Regions from separate parts of the Bacillus tequilensis genome, predicted to be linked through region 2. Evidence: a T-box and tRNA genes for the amino acid it is inferred to sense, from the RefSeq annotation. Region 2 holds a T-box; the other holds one or more tRNA genes.
The links. The T-box of region 2 lies ahead of valS (valine--tRNA ligase). A T-box ahead of a tRNA ligase gene usually reads a tRNA of that ligase, here a tRNA-Val.
Positions count from the first base shown of each region.

Region 1 (10,819 bases), 1.4 Mb from region 2:
ACCTCCCGAAAAAGATTCATCGGACATGTTCTGGATCTTCCGCCTGAGGAGCGGGCTGAGGGAACGGGCGCAACTGTGTGTCTCGGCATTCAAAAAGGCTGTGACATTGTCAGAGTCCATGATGTGAAACAAATTGCCAGAATGGCGAAAATGATGGACGCAATGCTGAATAAGGGAGGGGTGCACCATGGATAAAGTCTACGTAGAAGGCATGGAGTTTTACGGATACCACGGTGTGTTCAAAGAAGAAAACAAGCTCGGTCAGCGGTTTAAAGTTGATTTAACCGCTGAGCTGGATTTAAGCAAAGCCGGACAAACGGACGACCTTGAGCATACGATCAACTATGCTGAGCTCTATCACGTATGTAAAGATATTGTAGAGGGGGAGCCTGTGAAATTGGTAGAAACACTGGCAGAACGCATTGCAGACACGGTTCTCAAACAATTTCAGCCGGTGCAGCAATGTACTGTGAAAGTGATTAAGCCCGACCCGCCGATTCCCGGACACTATAAATCAGTAGCAATTGAAATCACGAGAAAAAAATCATGAACAACATAGCTTATATTGCACTAGGGTCTAATATTGGAGATAAAGAAACGTACTTAAGACAAGCGGTGACCATGCTGCACCAGCATGACGCTGTGAAAGTCACCAAGGTGTCGTCTATTTACGAAACTGATCCGGTCGGATACGAAGACCAAGATGAATTCTTAAATATGGCCGTTGAAATCAAGACATCGCTTAACCCATTTGAACTCCTTAAACTGACGCAGCATATAGAAAATGAATTAGGCAGAACAAGGGAAGTAAGGTGGGGGCCGCGGACGGCAGACCTTGACATTTTGCTGTTTAATCGTGAAAATATTGAAACAGAGCAACTAATTGTTCCGCACCCGAGAATGTATGAGCGTTTGTTTGTCCTTGCGCCGCTTGCGGAGATTTTCCCGCAGGTTGAAAAAGAGGCAAAAAACGCGGAACCAAACCAAGAAGGTGTAAGAGTATGGAAGCAGAAATCTGGGGTAGACGAATTCGTGCATTCAGAAAGCTGAAAGGTTATACTCAAGAAGGATTTGCAAAAGCGTTAGGTATATCAGTTTCTATTCTCGGCGAAATCGAACGCGGAAACCGATTGCCGTCAGCTGCCATCATTCAAGATGCTGCAGAGGTTTTAAATATAAGTGCGGAAGAATTGGCTCCGCCAGAAAAATAAACAAATGAGAAAGGAGGGGGAAAATGTTTAAAATCGGTGATATTCAATTGAAAAACCGGGTTGTGCTAGCCCCGATGGCTGGTGTCTGCAACTCAGCATTCAGATTGACTGTAAAGGAATTCGGAGCCGGATTGGTATGCGCTGAAATGGTCAGTGACAAAGCGATCCTTTACAATAATGCAAAAACAATGGGGATGCTTTACATTGATGAACGTGAAAAACCGCTCAGCCTTCAGATTTTCGGAGGAAAAAAGGAAACCCTTGTGGAAGCGGCGAAGTTTGTAGACCAAAACACAACTGCTGATATTATTGATATTAACATGGGATGTCCTGTACCTAAGATTACAAAATGCGATGCGGGCGCCAAATGGCTTCTTGATCCTGATAAGATTTACGAAATGGTGTCCGCGGTAGTGGATTCCGTTGATAAACCAGTTACAGTCAAAATGAGAATGGGCTGGGATGGAGACCACATTTTCGCAGTGAAAAACGCACAGGCTGTAGAACGTGCGGGCGGAAAAGCTGTTGCGCTTCACGGCCGTACAAGAGTGCAGATGTACGAAGGAACGGCAAACTGGGATATCATCAAAGAAGTAAAACAATCAGTATCGATTCCGGTTATCGGAAACGGCGATGTCAAGACGCCGCAGGATGCTAAACGTATGCTTGAAGAAACAGGGGTAGACGGTGTCATGATCGGACGTGCCGCACTGGGCAATCCGTGGATGATTTATCGTACGGTTCAATACCTTGAAACAGGCGAATTAAAAGAAGAGCCGCAAGTGCGCGAAAAAATGGCGGTATGCAAACTGCATCTTGACCGCCTCATTAACTTAAAAGGTGAAAATGTAGCGGTAAGAGAAATGAGAAAACACGCTGCTTGGTATCTGAAAGGTGTTAAGGGCAATGCGAAGGTTCGTAATGAAATCAACCATTGCGAGACAAGAGAAGAGTTTGTACAGCTTTTAGATGCATTTACTGTTGAGGTTGAGGCAAAAGAGCTTCAAGACGCAAAAGTAGGATAATACTTACTTCTATTTGCTGCTCACTGCCAGTATTGCGCTGGCAGTTTTTCTGCTTTTTTCATGAAACAATATCTGTAATGGAGTGATAACAATGAGTCAAGAAGAGCATAACCATGAAGAATTGAACGATCAGCTGCAAGTCAGACGCGATAAAATGAATCAACTGAGAGATAACGGCATTGATCCGTTCGGCGCACGCTTTGAAAGAACGCACCAGTCTCAGGAAGTTATTTCAGCATATCAAGAACTAACAAAAGAAGAGTTAGAAGAAAAAGCGATCGAAGTGACAATCGCAGGCCGCATGATGACAAAACGCGGCAAAGGAAAAGCCGGCTTTGCGCATCTTCAGGATTTAGAAGGCCAAATTCAAATCTACGTAAGAAAAGACAGTGTCGGTGACGACCAATACGAAATCTTCAAGTCTTCTGACCTTGGTGATCTTATCGGCGTAACCGGAAAAGTCTTCAAAACAAATGTAGGCGAATTGTCTGTAAAAGCAACTTCTTTTGAATTACTGACAAAAGCACTTCGTCCGCTTCCTGACAAATACCATGGTCTAAAAGACGTTGAGCAGCGCTACCGTCAGCGCTATCTGGATCTAATCGTAAATCCGGACAGCAAACATACGTTCATCACACGAAGCAAGATCATTCAAGCTATGAGAAGATACCTTGATGATCACGGATACTTAGAAGTGGAAACACCAACAATGCACAGCATCCCTGGGGGAGCTTCTGCACGTCCGTTTATCACCCACCACAATGCGTTAGATATTCCGCTCTATATGCGTATTGCAATCGAACTGCACCTAAAACGTCTAATCGTCGGCGGTTTAGAAAAAGTGTATGAAATCGGCCGCGTTTTCCGTAATGAAGGTGTCTCTACACGCCATAACCCGGAATTCACGATGATTGAGTTATATGAGGCATATGCGGACTATAAAGATATCATGAGCTTAACTGAAAACCTTGTCGCCCATATCGCCCAAGAAGTGCTTGGAACAACTACGATCCAATACGGAGAAGAACAAATCGATCTTAAACCGGAGTGGAAAAGACTCCACATGGTTGACGCAGTTAAAGAAGCAACTGGTGTTGATTTCTGGGAAGAGGTCACTGTTGAGCAAGCACGCGAATATGCAAAAGAACATGACGTAGAGATCAAAGATTCTATGACAGTAGGTCATATCATCAATGAATTCTTCGAACAAAAAATTGAAGAAACACTTATTCAGCCAACGTTTATTTACGGACATCCTGTGGAAATTTCTCCTCTAGCTAAGAAAAATCCTGAGGATCCGCGTTTTACAGACCGTTTTGAACTGTTTATCGTCGGTCGTGAACATGCGAACGCGTTTACAGAGCTGAATGACCCTATTGATCAGAGAGAACGCTTTGAAGATCAATTAAAAGAGCGCGAAGCTGGTAACGATGAAGCTCATCTAATGGATGAAGACTTTGTTGAAGCTCTGGAATACGGTATGCCGCCAACAGGAGGCTTAGGCATCGGTATCGATCGTCTGGTTATGCTGCTGACGAATGCTCCTTCTATTCGCGACGTGCTGTTATTCCCGCAAATGAGACAACGCTAATAAAGAGGAGCAGTATCCTTTTTTATAAAGGGATGCTGCTCTTTTTAAATTCCTAAGTATTTATTCAAAAAAACTATTGCGCTATTATTTACAAGGTGGTATATTATTATTCGTTGCCGCTAAACAAGGCGATAACGAATAATAGAAATTCAAAAAAGTTATTGACTTCAGTGAGTCGACGAGTTATAATAATAAAGTCGCTTGAAAGAAGTTGACAAAAATGATCTTTGAAAACTAAACAAGACAAAACGTACCTGTTAATTCATTTTTAAACAAATCGCACAGCGATGTGCGTAGTCAGTCAAACTTTTATCGGAGAGTTTGATCCTGGCTCAGGACGAACGCTGGCGGCGTGCCTAATACATGCAAGTCGAGCGGACAGATGGGAGCTTGCTCCCTGATGTTAGCGGCGGACGGGTGAGTAACACGTGGGTAACCTGCCTGTAAGACTGGGATAACTCCGGGAAACCGGGGCTAATACCGGATGGTTGTTTGAACCGCATGGTTCAAACATAAAAGGTGGCTTCGGCTACCACTTACAGATGGACCCGCGGCGCATTAGCTAGTTGGTGAGGTAATGGCTCACCAAGGCGACGATGCGTAGCCGACCTGAGAGGGTGATCGGCCACACTGGGACTGAGACACGGCCCAGACTCCTACGGGAGGCAGCAGTAGGGAATCTTCCGCAATGGACGAAAGTCTGACGGAGCAACGCCGCGTGAGTGATGAAGGTTTTCGGATCGTAAAGCTCTGTTGTTAGGGAAGAACAAGTACCGTTCGAATAGGGCGGTACCTTGACGGTACCTAACCAGAAAGCCACGGCTAACTACGTGCCAGCAGCCGCGGTAATACGTAGGTGGCAAGCGTTGTCCGGAATTATTGGGCGTAAAGGGCTCGCAGGCGGTTTCTTAAGTCTGATGTGAAAGCCCCCGGCTCAACCGGGGAGGGTCATTGGAAACTGGGGAACTTGAGTGCAGAAGAGGAGAGTGGAATTCCACGTGTAGCGGTGAAATGCGTAGAGATGTGGAGGAACACCAGTGGCGAAGGCGACTCTCTGGTCTGTAACTGACGCTGAGGAGCGAAAGCGTGGGGAGCGAACAGGATTAGATACCCTGGTAGTCCACGCCGTAAACGATGAGTGCTAAGTGTTAGGGGGTTTCCGCCCCTTAGTGCTGCAGCTAACGCATTAAGCACTCCGCCTGGGGAGTACGGTCGCAAGACTGAAACTCAAAGGAATTGACGGGGGCCCGCACAAGCGGTGGAGCATGTGGTTTAATTCGAAGCAACGCGAAGAACCTTACCAGGTCTTGACATCCTCTGACAATCCTAGAGATAGGACGTCCCCTTCGGGGGCAGAGTGACAGGTGGTGCATGGTTGTCGTCAGCTCGTGTCGTGAGATGTTGGGTTAAGTCCCGCAACGAGCGCAACCCTTGATCTTAGTTGCCAGCATTCAGTTGGGCACTCTAAGGTGACTGCCGGTGACAAACCGGAGGAAGGTGGGGATGACGTCAAATCATCATGCCCCTTATGACCTGGGCTACACACGTGCTACAATGGACAGAACAAAGGGCAGCGAAACCGCGAGGTTAAGCCAATCCCACAAATCTGTTCTCAGTTCGGATCGCAGTCTGCAACTCGACTGCGTGAAGCTGGAATCGCTAGTAATCGCGGATCAGCATGCCGCGGTGAATACGTTCCCGGGCCTTGTACACACCGCCCGTCACACCACGAGAGTTTGTAACACCCGAAGTCGGTGAGGTAACCTTTTAGGAGCCAGCCGCCGAAGGTGGGACAGATGATTGGGGTGAAGTCGTAACAAGGTAGCCGTATCGGAAGGTGCGGCTGGATCACCTCCTTTCTAAGGATATATACGGAATATAAGACCTTGGGTCTTATAAACAGAACGTTCCCTGTCTTGTTTAGTTTTGAAGGATCATTCCTTCGAAACGTGTTCTTTGAAAACTAGATAACAGTAGACATCACATTCAATTAGTAAGACAAGATATCACATAGTGATTCTTTTTAACGGTTAAGTTAGAAAGGGCGCACGGTGGATGCCTTGGCACTAGGAGCCGATGAAGGACGGGACGAACACCGATATGCTTCGGGGAGCTGTAAGCAAGCTTTGATCCGGAGATTTCCGAATGGGGAAACCCACCACTCGTAATGGAGTGGTATCCATATCTGAATACATAGGATATGAGAAGGCAGACCCGGGGAACTGAAACATCTAAGTACCCGGAGGAAGAGAAAGCAAATGCGATTCCCTGAGTAGCGGCGAGCGAAACGGGATCAGCCCAAACCAAGAGGCTTGCCTCTTGGGGTTGTAGGACACTCTGTACGGAGTTACAAAAGAACGAGGTAGATGAAGAGGTCTGGAAAGGCCCGCCATAGAAGGTAACAGCCCTGTAGTCAAAACTTCGTTCTCTCCTGAGTGGATCCTGAGTACGGCGGAACACGTGAAATTCCGTCGGAATCCGGGAGGACCATCTCCCAAGGCTAAATACTCCCTAGTGACCGATAGTGAACCAGTACCGTGAGGGAAAGGTGAAAAGCACCCCGGAAGGGGAGTGAAAGAGATCCTGAAACCGTGTGCCTACAAGTAGTCAGAGCCCGTTAACGGGTGATGGCGTGCCTTTTGTAGAATGAACCGGCGAGTTACGATCCCGTGCAAGGTTAAGCAGAAGATGCGGAGCCGCAGCGAAAGCGAGTCTGAATAGGGCGCATGAGTACGTGGTCGTAGACCCGAAACCAGGTGATCTACCCATGTCCAGGGTGAAGTTCAGGTAACACTGAATGGAGGCCCGAACCCACGCACGTTGAAAAGTGCGGGGATGAGGTGTGGGTAGGGGTGAAATGCCAATCGAACCTGGAGATAGCTGGTTCTCTCCGAAATAGCTTTAGGGCTAGCCTCAAGGTAAGAGTCTTGGAGGTAGAGCACTGATTGGACTAGGGGCCCCTACCGGGTTACCGAATTCAGTCAAACTCCGAATGCCAATGACTTATCCTTGGGAGTCAGACTGCGAGTGATAAGATCCGTAGTCGAAAGGGAAACAGCCCAGACCGCCAGCTAAGGTCCCAAAGTATACGTTAAGTGGAAAAGGATGTGGAGTTGCTTAGACAACCAGGATGTTGGCTTAGAAGCAGCCACCATTTAAAGAGTGCGTAATAGCTCACTGGTCGAGTGACTCTGCGCCGAAAATGTACCGGGGCTAAACGTATCACCGAAGCTGCGGACTGTTCTTCGAACAGTGGTAGGAGAGCGTTCTAAGGGCTGTGAAGCCAGACCGGAAGGACTGGTGGAGCGCTTAGAAGTGAGAATGCCGGTATGAGTAGCGAAAGAGGGGTGAGAATCCCCTCCACCGAATGCCTAAGGTTTCCTGAGGAAGGCTCGTCCGCTCAGGGTTAGTCGGGACCTAAGCCGAGGCCGAAAGGCGTAGGCGATGGACAACAGGTTGATATTCCTGTACCACCTCCTCACCATTTGAGCAATGGGGGGACGCAGGAGGATAGGGTAAGCGCGGTATTGGATATCCGCGTCCAAGCAGTTAGGCTGGGAAATAGGCAAATCCGTTTCCCATAAGGCTGAGCTGTGATGGCGAGCGAAATATAGTAGCGAAGTTCCTGATTCCACACTGCCAAGAAAAGCCTCTAGCGAGGTGAGAGGTGCCCGTACCGCAAACCGACACAGGTAGGCGAGGAGAGAATCCTAAGGTGATCGAGAGAACTCTCGTTAAGGAACTCGGCAAAATGACCCCGTAACTTCGGGAGAAGGGGTGCTCTGTTAGGGTGCAAGCCCGAGAGAGCCGCAGTGAATAGGCCCAGGCGACTGTTTAGCAAAAACACAGGTCTCTGCGAAGCCGCAAGGCGAAGTATAGGGGCTGACGCCTGCCCGGTGCTGGAAGGTTAAGAGGAGCGCTTAGCGTAAGCGAAGGTGCGAATTGAAGCCCCAGTAAACGGCGGCCGTAACTATAACGGTCCTAAGGTAGCGAAATTCCTTGTCGGGTAAGTTCCGACCCGCACGAAAGGCGCAACGATCTGGGCACTGTCTCAACGAGAGACTCGGTGAAATTATAGTACCTGTGAAGATGCAGGTTACCCGCGACAGGACGGAAAGACCCCGTGGAGCTTTACTGCAGCCTGATATTGAATGTTGGTACAGCTTGTACAGGATAGGTAGGAGCCTTGGAAACCGGAGCGCCAGCTTCGGTGGAGGCATCGGTGGGATACTACCCTGGCTGTATTGACCTTCTAACCCGCCGCCCTTATCGGGCGGGGAGACAGTGTCAGGTGGGCAGTTTGACTGGGGCGGTCGCCTCCTAAAAGGTAACGGAGGCGCCCAAAGGTTCCCTCAGAATGGTTGGAAATCATTCGCAGAGTGTAAAGGCACAAGGGAGCTTGACTGCGAGACCTACAAGTCGAGCAGGGACGAAAGTCGGGCTTAGTGATCCGGTGGTTCCGCATGGAAGGGCCATCGCTCAACGGATAAAAGCTACCCCGGGGATAACAGGCTTATCTCCCCCAAGAGTCCACATCGACGGGGAGGTTTGGCACCTCGATGTCGGCTCATCGCATCCTGGGGCTGTAGTCGGTCCCAAGGGTTGGGCTGTTCGCCCATTAAAGCGGTACGCGAGCTGGGTTCAGAACGTCGTGAGACAGTTCGGTCCCTATCCGTCGCGGGCGCAGGAAATTTGAGAGGAGCTGTCCTTAGTACGAGAGGACCGGGATGGACGCACCGCTGGTGTACCAGTTGTTCTGCCAAGGGCATCGCTGGGTAGCTATGTGCGGACGGGATAAGTGCTGAAAGCATCTAAGCATGAAGCCCCCCTCAAGATGAGATTTCCCATTCCGCAAGGAAGTAAGATCCCTGAAAGATGATCAGGTTGATAGGTCTGAGGTGGAAGTGTGGCGACACATGGAGCTGACAGATACTAATCGATCGAGGACTTAACCACATGTTGAATGATGTCATACCTGTTATCTAGTTTTGAGAGAACACTCTCAATTTGTTTGGTGGCGATAGCGAAGAGGTCACACCCGTTCCCATACCGAACACGGAAGTTAAGCTCTTCAGCGCCGATGGTAGTCGGGGGTTTCCCCCTGTGAGAGTAGGACGCCGCCAAGCAATTGCACGTTAGTGCAATTATGGAGGATTAGCTCAGCTGGGAGAGCATCTGCCTTACAAGCAGAGGGTCGGCGGTTCGAGCCCGTCATCCTCCACCATCTTGCCGGTGTAGCTCAATTGGTAGAGCAACTGACTTGTAATCAGTAGGTTGGGGGTTCAAGTCCTCTTGCCGGCACCACTTTTATATGGTATAATACTCAAGTCTCTTTTAAAAAGAGCCATTAGCTCAGTTGGTAGAGCATCTGACTTTTAATCAGAGGGTCGAAGGTTCGAGTCCTTCATGGCTCACCATTTACGCGGGTGTGGCGGAATTGGCAGACGCGCTAGACTTAGGATCTAGTGTCTTTATGACGTGGGGGTTCAAGTCCCTTCACCCGCATTATATAGGATAACAGTTGTAAAAACTGGATTTCCTGTCTGCGGAAGTAGTTCAGTGGTAGAACACCACCTTGCCAAGGTGGGGGTCGCGGGTTCGAATCCCGTCTTCCGCTCCAACTATACCATCCACGCCGGGGTGGTGGAATTGGCAGACACACAGGACTTAAAATCCTGCGGTAGGTGACTACCGTGCCGGTTCAAGTCCGGCCCTCGGCATTAAATTTTGCGCCCGTAGCTCAATTGGATAGAGCGTTTGACTACGGATCAAAAGGTTAGGGGTTCGACTCCTCTCGGGCGCGCCATTATTCTAATAGAATAAACAAGAAATCGGGAAGTAGCTCAGCTTGGTAGAGCACATGGTTTGGGACCATGGGGTCGCAGGTTCGAATCCTGTCTTCCCGACCATTTTTATGGGGCCTTAGCTCAGCTGGGAGAGCGCCTGCTTTGCACGCAGGAGGTCAGCGGTTCGATCCCGCTAGGCTCCACCAAATGTTTTCTAAAAAAGTTGTTGACTTTAAACAAGCAACATTGTATAATAATAAAGTTGCTTTAACAAAGCGAACAAACGAAATGATCTTTGAAAACTAAACAAGACAAAACGTACCTGTTAATTCATTTTTAAACAAATCGCACAGCGATGTGCGTAGTCAGTCAAACTAGGGCCTGCACGATGCAGGTCACACAGATGTCGTCGCAGGATGCGGCGAACTTAATCTGTGATCCATTTATCGGAGAGTTTGATCCTGGCTCAGGACGAACGCTGGCGGCGTGCCTAATACATGCAAGTCGAGCGGACAGATGGGAGCTTGCTCCCTGATGTTAGCGGCGGACGGGTGAGTAACACGTGGGTAACCTGCCTGTAAGACTGGGATAACTCCGGGAAACCGGGGCTAATACCGGATGGTTGTTTGAACCGCATGGTTCAAACATAAAAGGTGGCTTCGGCTACCACTTACAGATGGACCCGCGGCGCATTAGCTAGTTGGTGAGGTAATGGCTCACCAAGGCGACGATGCGTAGCCGACCTGAGAGGGTGATCGGCCACACTGGGACTGAGACACGGCCCAGACTCCTACGGGAGGCAGCAGTAGGGAATCTTCCGCAATGGACGAAAGTCTGACGGAGCAACGCCGCGTGAGTGATGAAGGTTTTCGGATCGTAAAGCTCTGTTGTTAGGGAAGAACAAGTACCGTTCGAATAGGGCGGTACCTTGACGGTACCTAACCAGAAAGCCACGGCTAACTACGTGCCAGCAGCCGCGGTAATACGTAGGTGGCAAGCGTTGTCCGGAATTATTGGGCGTAAAGGGCTCGCAGGCGGTTTCTTAAGTCTGATGTGAAAGCCCCCGGCTCAACCGGGGAGGGTCATTGGAAACTGGGGAACTTGAGTGCAGAAGAGGAGAGTGGAATTCCACGTGTAGCGGTGAAATGCGTAGAGATGTGGAGGAACACCAGTGGCGAAGGCGACTCTCTGGTCTGTAACTGACGC
Region 1 is NZ_CP048852.1:86,275-97,093, forward strand. Features, by position in the region: gene folP (dihydropteroate synthase) at 1-195, shown strand, start outside; gene folB (dihydroneopterin aldolase) at 188-550, shown strand; gene folK (2-amino-4-hydroxy-6-hydroxymethyldihydropteridine diphosphokinase) at 547-1,050, shown strand; gene G4P54_RS00470 (helix-turn-helix domain-containing protein) at 1,002-1,211, shown strand; gene dusB (tRNA dihydrouridine synthase DusB) at 1,235-2,236, shown strand; gene lysS (lysine--tRNA ligase) at 2,328-3,827, shown strand; rRNA gene G4P54_RS00485 (16S ribosomal RNA) at 4,137-5,686, shown strand; rRNA gene G4P54_RS00490 (23S ribosomal RNA) at 5,856-8,783, shown strand; rRNA gene rrf (5S ribosomal RNA) at 8,838-8,953, shown strand; tRNA gene G4P54_RS00500 (tRNA-Val) at 8,976-9,051, shown strand; tRNA gene G4P54_RS00505 (tRNA-Thr) at 9,056-9,131, shown strand; tRNA gene G4P54_RS00510 (tRNA-Lys) at 9,169-9,244, shown strand; tRNA gene G4P54_RS00515 (tRNA-Leu) at 9,250-9,332, shown strand; tRNA gene G4P54_RS00520 (tRNA-Gly) at 9,373-9,447, shown strand; tRNA gene G4P54_RS00525 (tRNA-Leu) at 9,462-9,547, shown strand; tRNA gene G4P54_RS00530 (tRNA-Arg) at 9,557-9,633, shown strand; tRNA gene G4P54_RS00535 (tRNA-Pro) at 9,660-9,736, shown strand; tRNA gene G4P54_RS00540 (tRNA-Ala) at 9,744-9,819, shown strand; rRNA gene G4P54_RS00545 (16S ribosomal RNA) at 10,057-10,819, shown strand, end outside.
Region 1: it encodes a tRNA-Val, which carries the amino acid that the T-box ahead of valS (valine--tRNA ligase) is inferred to sense. The anticodon was not compared.

Region 2 (10,819 bases):
TTGAAAACAATACATGTATCATGTAAGGATTGGAACGGTGCAGCATGCTGTTCCGCTTCATGACGAATAACCTGTAGGGCTTCCGGCTGGGTAACAGCAGTAACGATTGGAATGCCTTCTTTAATGATTCCGGCCTTTTCCCCTGCAATTTCTTCAATGGTGTTTCCCAAAATGTTCATGTGATCATGTCCGATGCTGGTGATCACAGTTAAAAGCGGTTCAACCACATTGGTAGAGTCGAATCTGCCGCCCAAACCTGTTTCAAAAATAACAAAATCGACCTTATGAAACACTGCAAAATATAAAAATGCACAAGCCGTCATAATTTCAAATTCTGTCGGCTGACCGTATTCTGTATGATCAAGTGCTTCAACGTGCGGTTTCAGCTGATTGACGAGTGCCGTCCATTCCGCGTCTGAGATCGGTGTCCCGTTTACACTGATCCGTTCATTAAACGTTATGATATAAGGTGACGTAAACGTCCCAACCGAATATCCGGCTTCTTGTAGCATAGAACGGATAAAAGCGACTGTTGACCCTTTACCGTTTGTTCCTGCGATGTGGATCGCGCGGATTTTCTTTTCAGGATGCCCTAACCGCGCCATCAGCTGTTCCATTCGGCCGAGTCCGGGCTTGACTCCGAATTTCAGCCGTCCGTGAATCCAGCTGCGCGCTTCTTCATATGCAGTAAACAATGATAATCCCCTCTTTTATAAGACAAGGCGGTTTCTAAAGAAACCGCCCCGGCTTTTCATTAGCCCTTCAGCTCAGCCATTCGTTTTTGAACAGCGTCACGCTTCGCCACATAATCTTTTTCTTTTTCACGTTCTTCATCGATTACGTGCGCAGGCGCTTTTTTCATAAATCCTTCGTTTCCAAGTTTCTTTTGGACGCGCTCGACTTCTTTCGTCAGCTTATCGAATTCTTTTTGCAGACGGGCAATTTCTTCCTCGATATTAATTAAGCCTTCAAGCGGAAGGATAACCTCTGCTCCAGAGACAACGGCCGTCATCGCCTTATCAACAGCTTCGATATCGGTGCCGATTTTAAGCACGCTCGGATTCGTAAAGCGTTCAACATATGAACGGTTCGCTTCGAGACGGGCTGCGATTTCGTCTGTGCTTGTTTTAATATACAATTCAACCTGCTTGCTCATTGGCGTATTGACTTCACTGCGGATATTGCGCACAGAACGGATCAGCTCAACAAGAAGCTTCATGTCAGCAGCCGCTTCTGCATCCGTATGCTCTGGCACGACAACAGGCCATTCACTTACTGTAATCGATTCCCCATGGTGAGGAAGATGCTGCCAAATTTCCTCCGTTAAGAATGGCATAAACGGATGGAGCAGGCGCATCGTTTGATCCAGTACGTAAGCAAGAATCGAACGGGTTGTTTTCTTAGCCGCTTCGTCTTCTCCGTAAAGCGGAAGCTTCGCCATTTCAATATACCAATCACAGAAATCGTCCCAAATAAAGTTATATAAATGGCGTCCGACTTCACCAAATTCATATCGATCAGCAAGCTGGGTCACGTGCTCGATCGTTTCATTTAATCGCGTTAAAATCCACTTGTCAGCTACTGATTTTTCACCTGACAGATCAAGCTCATCATATGTCATGCCGTCCATGTTCATTAATGCAAAACGGGAAGCATTCCAAATTTTATTGGCGAAATTCCAAGTCGATTCCACCTTTTCATAGCTAAAGCGCAGATCCTGACCTGGAGAGCTTCCTGTCGCTAGGAAATAACGCAAAGAATCGGCTCCGTACTTGTCAATGACGTCCATTGGGTCAACACCGTTGCCAAGAGATTTACTCATTTTCCGGCCTTGCTCGTCACGGATTAAGCCATGGATTAACACATCTTTGAACGGGCGCTCGCCTGTAAATTCGATGCCTTGGAAAATCATGCGTGACACCCAGAAGAAAATGATGTCGTACCCTGTTACGAGAACGTCTGTCGGGTAGTAGCGTTTAAAGTCTTCAGCCGTTACATCAGGCCAGCCCATAGTGGAGAAAGGCCAGAGCGCGGAACTGAACCATGTATCCAGTACATCTGTATCCTGTTCCCAATTTTCAATGTCCTCAGGCGCTTCAAGCCCGACATGCAACTCGCCTGTTTCTTTATGATACCAGGCTGGAATGCGGTGGCCCCACCATAACTGACGGGAAATACACCAGTCGCGGATGTTTTCCATCCAGTGTAAATACGTTTTTTCAAAACGATCAGGCACAAAGTTGACTTTTTCTTCTTTCTTTTGCAGTTCAATCGCTGCATCAGCAAGCGGCTGCATGCGCACAAACCATTGTGTAGAAAGGTAAGGCTCTACAACAGCCCCGCTTCGTTCACTGTGGCCGACAGAGTGCATATGATCCTCGATTTTGAAGAGTACTCCCGTCTCCTGTAAATCCTTCACGAGCTTTTTCCGGCATTCAAAACGATCCATACCTTGATATTGCAGGGCATTTTCATTCATCGTACCATCTTCATTCATGACAAGAATGCGTTCTAAATTGTGGCGGTTGCCAAGCTCGAAGTCGTTCGGATCATGAGCAGGCGTAATTTTCACCGCACCAGAACCAAATTCCATATCAACGTAGTCATCACCGACAATCGGAATTTCACGATTTGTAATCGGCAGGATGACCGTTTTTCCGATAAGGTGCTTATAGCGCTCATCTTCAGGATGGACAGCAACAGCTGTATCACCGAGCATCGTTTCAGGACGTGTCGTCGCAATTTCAATCGAACCTGAACCGTCAGCAAGCGGATAGCTCATATGATAGAATGCGCCCTGAACATCCTTGTAAATCACCTCAATGTCGGATAACGCTGTTTTTGTCGCAGGATCCCAGTTAATAATATATTCGCCTCTGTAGATTAAGCCTTTTTCATAAAGCTTAACGAACACTTCGCGAACCGCTTTGCTTAGGCCTTCATCCAGCGTAAATCGTTCACGGGAATAATCAAGGCCAAGTCCTAATTTCGCCCATTGGCTGCGAATAAAGTCGGCATACTCTTCTTTCCAGCTCCACGTTTCTTCGAGGAATTTCTCGCGGCCCAAATCGTAGCGGGATTTGCCTTCTTCACGAAGTTTCGCTTCCACTTTAGCCTGCGTCGCGATGCCGGCGTGGTCCATACCCGGAAGCCACAGCACATCATAGCCCTGCATGCGTTTCATTCTTGTTACAATGTCTTGCAGCGTTGTGTCCCACGCGTGGCCAAGGTGAAGTCTTCCTGTTACGTTTGGCGGCGGAATCACGACAGAGTACGGCTCTTTTGTCTGGTCACTGCCAGCTTCAAAAAATTTGCCTTCTAGCCAAAAATGATATCGGTCTTTTTCAACCGCTGCCGGATCGTATTTCGTCGGCATTGTTTGTTCATTCGTTTCCATCATAACCCTCCAGCATGTTTAAAAATGGCTGAGAACGAAAAAAAAGCTCTTCATCCCTGTAAAAGGACGAAAAGCTCTTTCGCGGTACCACCTTTTTTCATGAACTCTATCAGTTCATGCACTTACAACGGATAACGGGTGTTTCCCGAATTTCTCTACTCATTTTTCAAGAAATTATGCTCCCGGGCGACCTTCCAATCAGACAACATAAGAAGCCTTTCAGCAAGCGGCTTCTCTCTCTGCATGCGCCTTTTTTGTACTCTTCCCGTTCTAAGCAGGTGTATTTATCAGCTCATTGTATACATTATTTATGTTCTTTATTATAGTAAAAGTGTTTTTGATTCGTCAATCATCTTTTCCAAAAACGCGCCTTTCTATGCAAATGGGCAGGCACCTATTGCCCAAGTTTACATATGATGCTTGTAAATGCGCAGAGGAGGATGCACCGTGAAGAAGCGTTTCAGCTCTTATTCGCTGCCGCCGTGGGTCAGGCAAATTCGGCTTGTATCCACACAAGTCATTATCCCCATTACGATTTTCCAAGGCATCAGAACCATTTTCTTTCCGACTACCTTTGATGTTTTGCTGCTCGCCATCCTAATTTTTTTTGCTTGCGCCCTTCATTTAGATTGGATATAAACAAACAAGTCCGCGCCATTAAGACGTGGACTCGTTTTCAGCCTGTGATTTTTTCTCTTGTTCAACCTGATGAATTTTCATCACAAACGGCTCTATATTTTTCATTTGCCAATAAGCCATTAATAGCTGTGTACATTCATCTTTTTCACGCTGTCTTTTCTCGGTTTGATAACGGTTCAACACCTTGTATATGGCTTGCGGATATGCCATATAGCTGAGAAAAAGACTGACTTCCGCTTCACGCAAGGGGAATGATTTCGTGTACGCGTAAAACCATTCGACGCATTCCGGACAAGCTTTCGGAAAGCCTCTGAACATTTTCGTATAAAAGCCGAGTAAGTCGTTTTGCGGCGGGCCGACAGACGCTCTTTCGAAGTTTGTGAAATACCCGGTCCCGGCATCATTATACAGAAAATGATGTATAGACAAACTGCCGTGGTTCATCACAACCCTTGAGACATTCTTTTCCTTTGCCGACTCATACCAGTCCTCCAGCCGCTCCAGCGCAAAGTTCACCGCCGAAATGGTTTCTGAAAAATAAGTTGCAGCTTGAAGTTCAAAAGGGGAAAGATACCACTCCTTCTCCGCTCTGTCCACAAACTGTTCATAGAATATTTTATCATGTTCCCACTGTTTTTTCGTTTGTCCGTAATAACGTTCAATATCATCTCGGCTTACTTTTATTTCCTGTGAGGTTCTTTCGTGAAGACGGGCTGTTTCTCTAAATAAATAAGCATGTTTCTGATCCCGTTCTTCCTCTTGGTCAAATTGGAGCCAAGGCATTAAATAATAAGAATCTCCGGTTTGCAAGCCTCCTGAGAAAAACTCACCGCTATTTGTTCTGTAAACGGGAACAAATGAACGAAAACCCTTTTCCTCAATCGCCACCATATGATCTGTAAACTGTTTGCCGCGAACCGATTTCAATTTTTTCAAGGCAAATACGCCGTAGTCTGTATATACTTTCCACACAAGCGGACTGACAGGCTCAATAAATTGAGCAGTCAGTCCGTATTCCTGAAGAACCGATTGGGTCTCTTCCATTCCATTCACCACATTTTCCGATCGCTTACGGCTTACGCATGGCTGTGTTTATTTTGAGGAATATAAAGGATTTGGCCAGCTTTCAATTCATCGTCCAAGGCTAAAGAATTCATTCTGATCAGCTGCTGGGATGTGATTTCATACCGCTCGCATAAACGCTCGATCGTATCTTCCTGCTGAACAATGCATATTTTCATTCTCGAAAACTCATCCTCTTCTCTCGTAAAGAGTTTTGTTAAATAAAGAGAATTATCATTTTCTTTTGTCTGAGGTTCCTTCTTTTCAGCCTTGGAAACAGCATCCGCTTCCTTCCTTTCAGTCTCAGAGGTATCAGGAAGCTGGAAGGGTTGAAAAGGGGTTTCTTCCTCAGGTTCTTCAGCCGGCGGGATTTTTCTCACTTCAATTTCAAAGCCTTCTTCCTCTCGTTCTTCCTCTTCCAGCAGCTTAGGCGCTGAATAAAAAGAATCCTCCTCTTCCTCTTCTTGTTCGGGCAGAAAAGTACGGTATGCCAGCACAGGCGATTCTTCTTGTTGTCGTTCCTCCTCCAAGCTCGCTTTTTGACCGAAATGAAGATGGAAAGCGGCTTCTTCATTGTCCTCAGCTGACACTGTTTTTTTCTCTCTGCTTTCTTCTATGGAGAGAACAGCCTCAGATACAGGCTCCGGAGCTTCAATCGCTTCTTCTGCTTCTTGACGAAGCGCGGGATCGGCCTGTTCCGATTGAGCTGCCCCTGCTTCTTCTTGCCGGAGTACGGGCTCAGGTTCCGCTTCTTTCTCTTCTTGACGGAGCGCAGGCTCAGCGTGCTCCAATTGACCCTCTTGACGCGACGCGTAATCAAGAATAGGAGACGCTGCTGATTCTGCTTTTTCTTCAGAACTCATCGTCTCTGCATCAAGCTCCGCTTCCAAAGAAGGTGATTCTTCTGCTCTAGAATGTTCACAAGGCTCTGTCTCCGCTGGAGTGTCCGCCTCTCCACGAACATCTGCGATTGCAGCTGCCGGCTCTGGCGTTTGTTTTTCTGCCTTAACAATCTCTTGAATCTCTATTTCTGAAGCTTCTTCCGTTTCTGTTTCTTCACGGCTCTCTTCTTCCTGAACCACAAGCTCTGGCGTCTCGGCACCATATTTCGCCTCTGGTTCTGAAGAAGCTGATTCCGACGATGCCGCTTCTGCTTTTTCTGTTTCCAGCTCTTCACGAAGCACGGCTTTTGAGACAAAAAGTTCTGGCGTTTCATCCTGCTGAAGTGTTTCCTCTGCCGGAGGTCCATCCGTTTCTGCTGCACTTTGTATCGGCGGCTCTGTAAGCTCTTCCTCTCTAAATGCCGCAGGAGCTTCATATAGAGGGATCTCCGGCTCTTTAACTGCCGTATCATCCAAAAGCCCTTCGATCGCTAAATCAGCCTGAATCGTTAAAATTCGCGAATCGGTTAATTGATAGTCAAATGCGTCAATAAAGACGAAGACATCCTGTAAATGGCTCACCTTATTTTTCGGGATGGTAATATCCACAGGAAAACAGTGAATCAGCTCCGCGCTTCCATCCTCTCTCTGTCTGACTTCTTCAACAAACCGCTTATCGGTATAAAACTCTTCGGTATGTTTGTTTTGATCTATGTTGTACTCACCTGTAAGTTCAAGCGATCCTCTGATTGATACATAATCATTTACTTCCTGAACCCTAATATCAGGATCTAATGAAATAGAAAGCAGTTCAGAAACTTCCTGTCCTTTTTGGAAACAGATCGTTTCTTCCACAGAAAATTGCAATCGATGATTTTGCGGCAAGTTCATATCCTCCTTTCATCTAATCCTTAAAATTAGATGTCAGTAAAGGTGTATGTATGAACTGAGGGAAATATGAGTGGGAGAGCACAGAAAAAAACCGGTACAAGGATTTCCTCGATACCGGTTTTTTCTGTTATCCGCGGCTGATCTCAGCGAATACTTTCTCAGCTGCCTGGATTGTGTTTTCAATATCTTCATCTGTATGGGCCGTCGAAAGGAAAAGGCCTTCGAATTGTGATGGCGGAAGGAATACACCTTCATTTGCCATCCCTTTATAGTAGCTAGCAAACAGCTTCAAATCAGATGATTTCGCTGTTTCATAATTGATGACAGGTTCGTTTGTAAAGAAGAAACCGATCATTGAACCTGCACGGTTAAAGGTATGCGGAATGCCGTGAGCCTCGGCCGCTTTAGAAATGCCTTCTTCCAGTCTGTCGCCTTTTTTGATGAAATTCTTGTAGGATTCAGGTGTCAGCTGCTTCAATGTTTCTAAGCCAGCTGTCATCGCAAGCGGATTGCCCGACAATGTACCCGCCTGATAGATCGGACCGCTCGGAGCAATCCGCTCCATGATTTCGGCCTTGCCGCCATAAGCGCCGACAGGAAGTCCGCCCCCGATCACTTTTCCTAAACAAGTAAGATCAGGCGTCACGCCAAAATAGCCTTGAGCACAATTATAATCGACCCGGAAGCCTGTCATTACTTCATCAAAAATCAGGAGGGAGCCGTATTGCTCAGTAATATCACGCAGACCTTGCAGGAAGCCTTCTTGCGGCGGAACAACACCCATATTTCCGGCAACCGGCTCGACAATGACTCCCGCAATATCTTTACCAAATTGCTGGAAAGCAAGTTTTACACTTTCTAAGTCATTGTACGGAACAGTGATCGTGTTTTTCGCAATGCCTTCAGGCACACCAGGGCTGTCAGGCAGACCGAGAGTGGCCACACCTGAACCTGCTTTAATCAAGAGTGAATCGCCGTGTCCGTGGTAGCAGCCCTCAAATTTTAAAATCTTGTTGCGGCCCGTATAGCCTCTCGCCAAACGGAGAGCGCTCATTGTAGCCTCTGTACCGGAGCTGACCATTCGTACAATTTCTACAGATGGCACACGATCAATGACGAGCTTTGCCAGCTCATTTTCCACTTCAGTCGGAGCACCGAAGCTTGTGCCGTATTCAGCCACTTTTTTGAGGCTCTCTACGACGCGGTCATTTGTATGCCCTAAAATTAAAGGCCCCCATGACAGGACGTAGTCAATATATTCATTTCCGTCAATATCAAAGATTTTGGAGCCTTTTCCGCGCTCCATAAAAATCGGGTCCATGTCTACCGACTTAAAGGCGCGAACGGGACTGTTCACACCGCCCGGCATGAGTTTTTGCGCTTCTTTAAAAGCCGCTTTTGATTTTTCATAGCTTCTCATCTGCCTCAACTCCTGTCAACTGAATTAAATTACTCCGCAAGCCATTTCGCTGCGTCTTTGGCATGATACGTAATAATCAGGTCGGCACCTGCTCGCTTCATGCTTGTCAAAATTTCTAGCACAATTTCTTTTTCTTTGATCCAGCCGTTCTGCGCTGCAGCTTTCACCATAGAATACTCTCCGCTTACATTATAAGCGACGAGCGGCAAAGTAAATTCATTTTTCACATCACGCATGATATCCATATATGAAAGTGAAGGTTTGACAATCAAAAAGTCCGCGCCTTCCTCGACATCTGATTGTGCTTCGCGGAGTGCCTCCATACGGTTAGCAGGGTCCATCTGATATGTTTTGCGGTCTCCGAATTGCGGCGTGCTGTTTGCTGCATCACGGAACGGACCGTAAAACTCACTTGAATATTTCACAGCGTAAGACATGATCGGAATATTGATAAATCCTTCTTTATCAAGGGCTTCTCTGATGGCTGTAACAAATCCGTCCATCATGTTAGAAGGCGCAATGATATCCGCACCTGCTTTTGCTTGGCTGACAGCTGTCTGCGCCAAAAGCTCCAGTGATTCATCATTGAGAATGATCCCGTCTTTAACTAGTCCGCAATGGCCGTGGTCTGTATATTCGCATAAGCATGTATCAGCGACAACAACCATCTCAGGGAAGTGTTTTTTAATTTCTGTGATCGCTTTTTGAACGATGCCGTGATCATGATATGCCTGGGTTCCGCAATCATCTTTTTCTTCCGGGATTCCGAACACGATGACTGATTGAATGCCCAGTCTGACCAGCTCTTCCACTTCATCCTTTAATAGATCTAATGATACATGGTAAACATCAGGCATTGACGGAACAGATTTTTTGCCTTCCAGCCCTTCAACAACAAAAATCGGATAAATAAAATCGGATGGGTGCAAACGCGTTTCCTTCACCATCTCTCTCATTGCTTTTGATGACCGCAGGCGGCGGTGTCTATTAAATGATTGACTCATATTCTCTCTTCCTCTCTAGACATGCTGGACATTAACTCAAGCATGCCATCTATTGTAAATGTATCAGGCGTATACGAAGTGATGCCATATGACAGCAGGGCGTCTCTTGTTAAAGGTCCGATGCTGATACAGGCCGTTCTGTTCGCCTGCCACTTTTTCAATTCTTCTCCCAAGACATGCATAAACGTATGTACGGTTGATGAACTCGTAAAGGTCACATAGTCAAATGAGTATCGGCCCGCAGCCTCTTTCAGTGCCTCGATGCCTTCTTCATCCGGAATCGTTTCATAGACAACCCATTCCTTCACATCAAAACCGAGCGGGACAAGCTCTTGTTTCATCACATCACGTGACAAATTGCCTTTCATTACAGTAATCCGCTCCGCCGGTTCAGCATGCTGTTTAAGGGCCTCCGCCAATTGTTCAGCGATATATTCCTTAGGCATCACATCAACCGACACGCTATGCATTTTCAAGCGGTGTGCGGTTTTTTCACCGACAGCCGCAATTTTTTTATGCGCAGGAAAAATAAGCTGATTTTCCTTTAGATAAGAAAAAAAGAAGTCTGCTCCGTTTACACTTGTAAAAACAAGCCAGCCAGGCGCGGCAAGATCCTCTTTCACCTGTTTTGCAGCATCATTCGGCAAAGCGGGGCGAAACGTAATTAAAGAGGTCAAAACGGCTTTGCCGCCAAGCGCCTCCACTTTTCGCTGAAACGATGCGGCCTGCGCCTTATTCCGGGTGACAAGCACTGTTTTTCCTTTCAGCGGAAAATCATTTTCCATCCTCATCAAGCTCCTGTTTTACACGATCAATTAATGCTTTGGCTCCTTTGTCAGCCATAAGAGCGGCACAGCGCTTTCCGACTTCCTCCGGATCAGTTCCCGTGACAGTTTCTTTAAAAATGATTTTGCCGTCAGGAGAAGCGACAAGCCCAGTCAATTCAATTTCATCCTGCCCGTTTAACACGGAGTAGCCTGCGATCGGAACCTGGCAGCCGCCCTCCATCGCGTTTAAATACGCACGTTCGGCCAACACGGTCCGTTTTGTATATTCATCTGTAAACTGAGAAAATAACGCCAACAGCTCTTCATCCGATTCTCGGCACTCAATCGCCAGTGCGCCCTGGCCCACAGCAGGCAAACAGCGCTCAGGCTCGAGGAATTCGGTTACGACGTCCTGCTTCCAGCCCATTCTGGAAAGTCCGGCAGCCGCTAAAATAATCGCGTCATAATCCTCAGTCTCCAGCTTTTGAAGTCTCGTATCTATATTACCCCTGATCCATTTAATTGTAATGTCAGGACGCTCGATCAAAAGCTGGGCACTTCTTCTTAAACTGCTTGTGCCGATGACAGCGCCTTCCTTCATTTCTGAAAGTTTTACGCGATCCTTTGAAATAAGGGCATCACGCGGATCTTCCCGTTCGGGAATACAGCCGATCACAAGACCTTCAGGCAAAACAGCAGGCATGTCCTTCATGCTGTGCACCGCCATATCAATGTCTTCGTTTAAAAGCGCTTGTTCA
Region 2 is NZ_CP048852.1:2,681,163-2,691,981, forward strand. Features, by position in the region: gene G4P54_RS14350 (bifunctional folylpolyglutamate synthase/dihydrofolate synthase) at 1-695, opposite strand, end outside; gene valS (valine--tRNA ligase) at 755-3,397, opposite strand; T-box leader at 3,457-3,679, opposite strand; gene G4P54_RS14360 (YszA family small membrane protein) at 3,845-4,036, shown strand; gene cotN (spore coat protein CotN) at 4,055-5,080, opposite strand; gene G4P54_RS14370 (LysM peptidoglycan-binding domain-containing protein) at 5,113-6,864, opposite strand; gene hemL (glutamate-1-semialdehyde 2,1-aminomutase) at 6,998-8,290, opposite strand; gene hemB (porphobilinogen synthase) at 8,320-9,294, opposite strand; gene hemD (uroporphyrinogen-III synthase) at 9,291-10,079, opposite strand; gene hemC (hydroxymethylbilane synthase) at 10,069-10,819, opposite strand, start outside.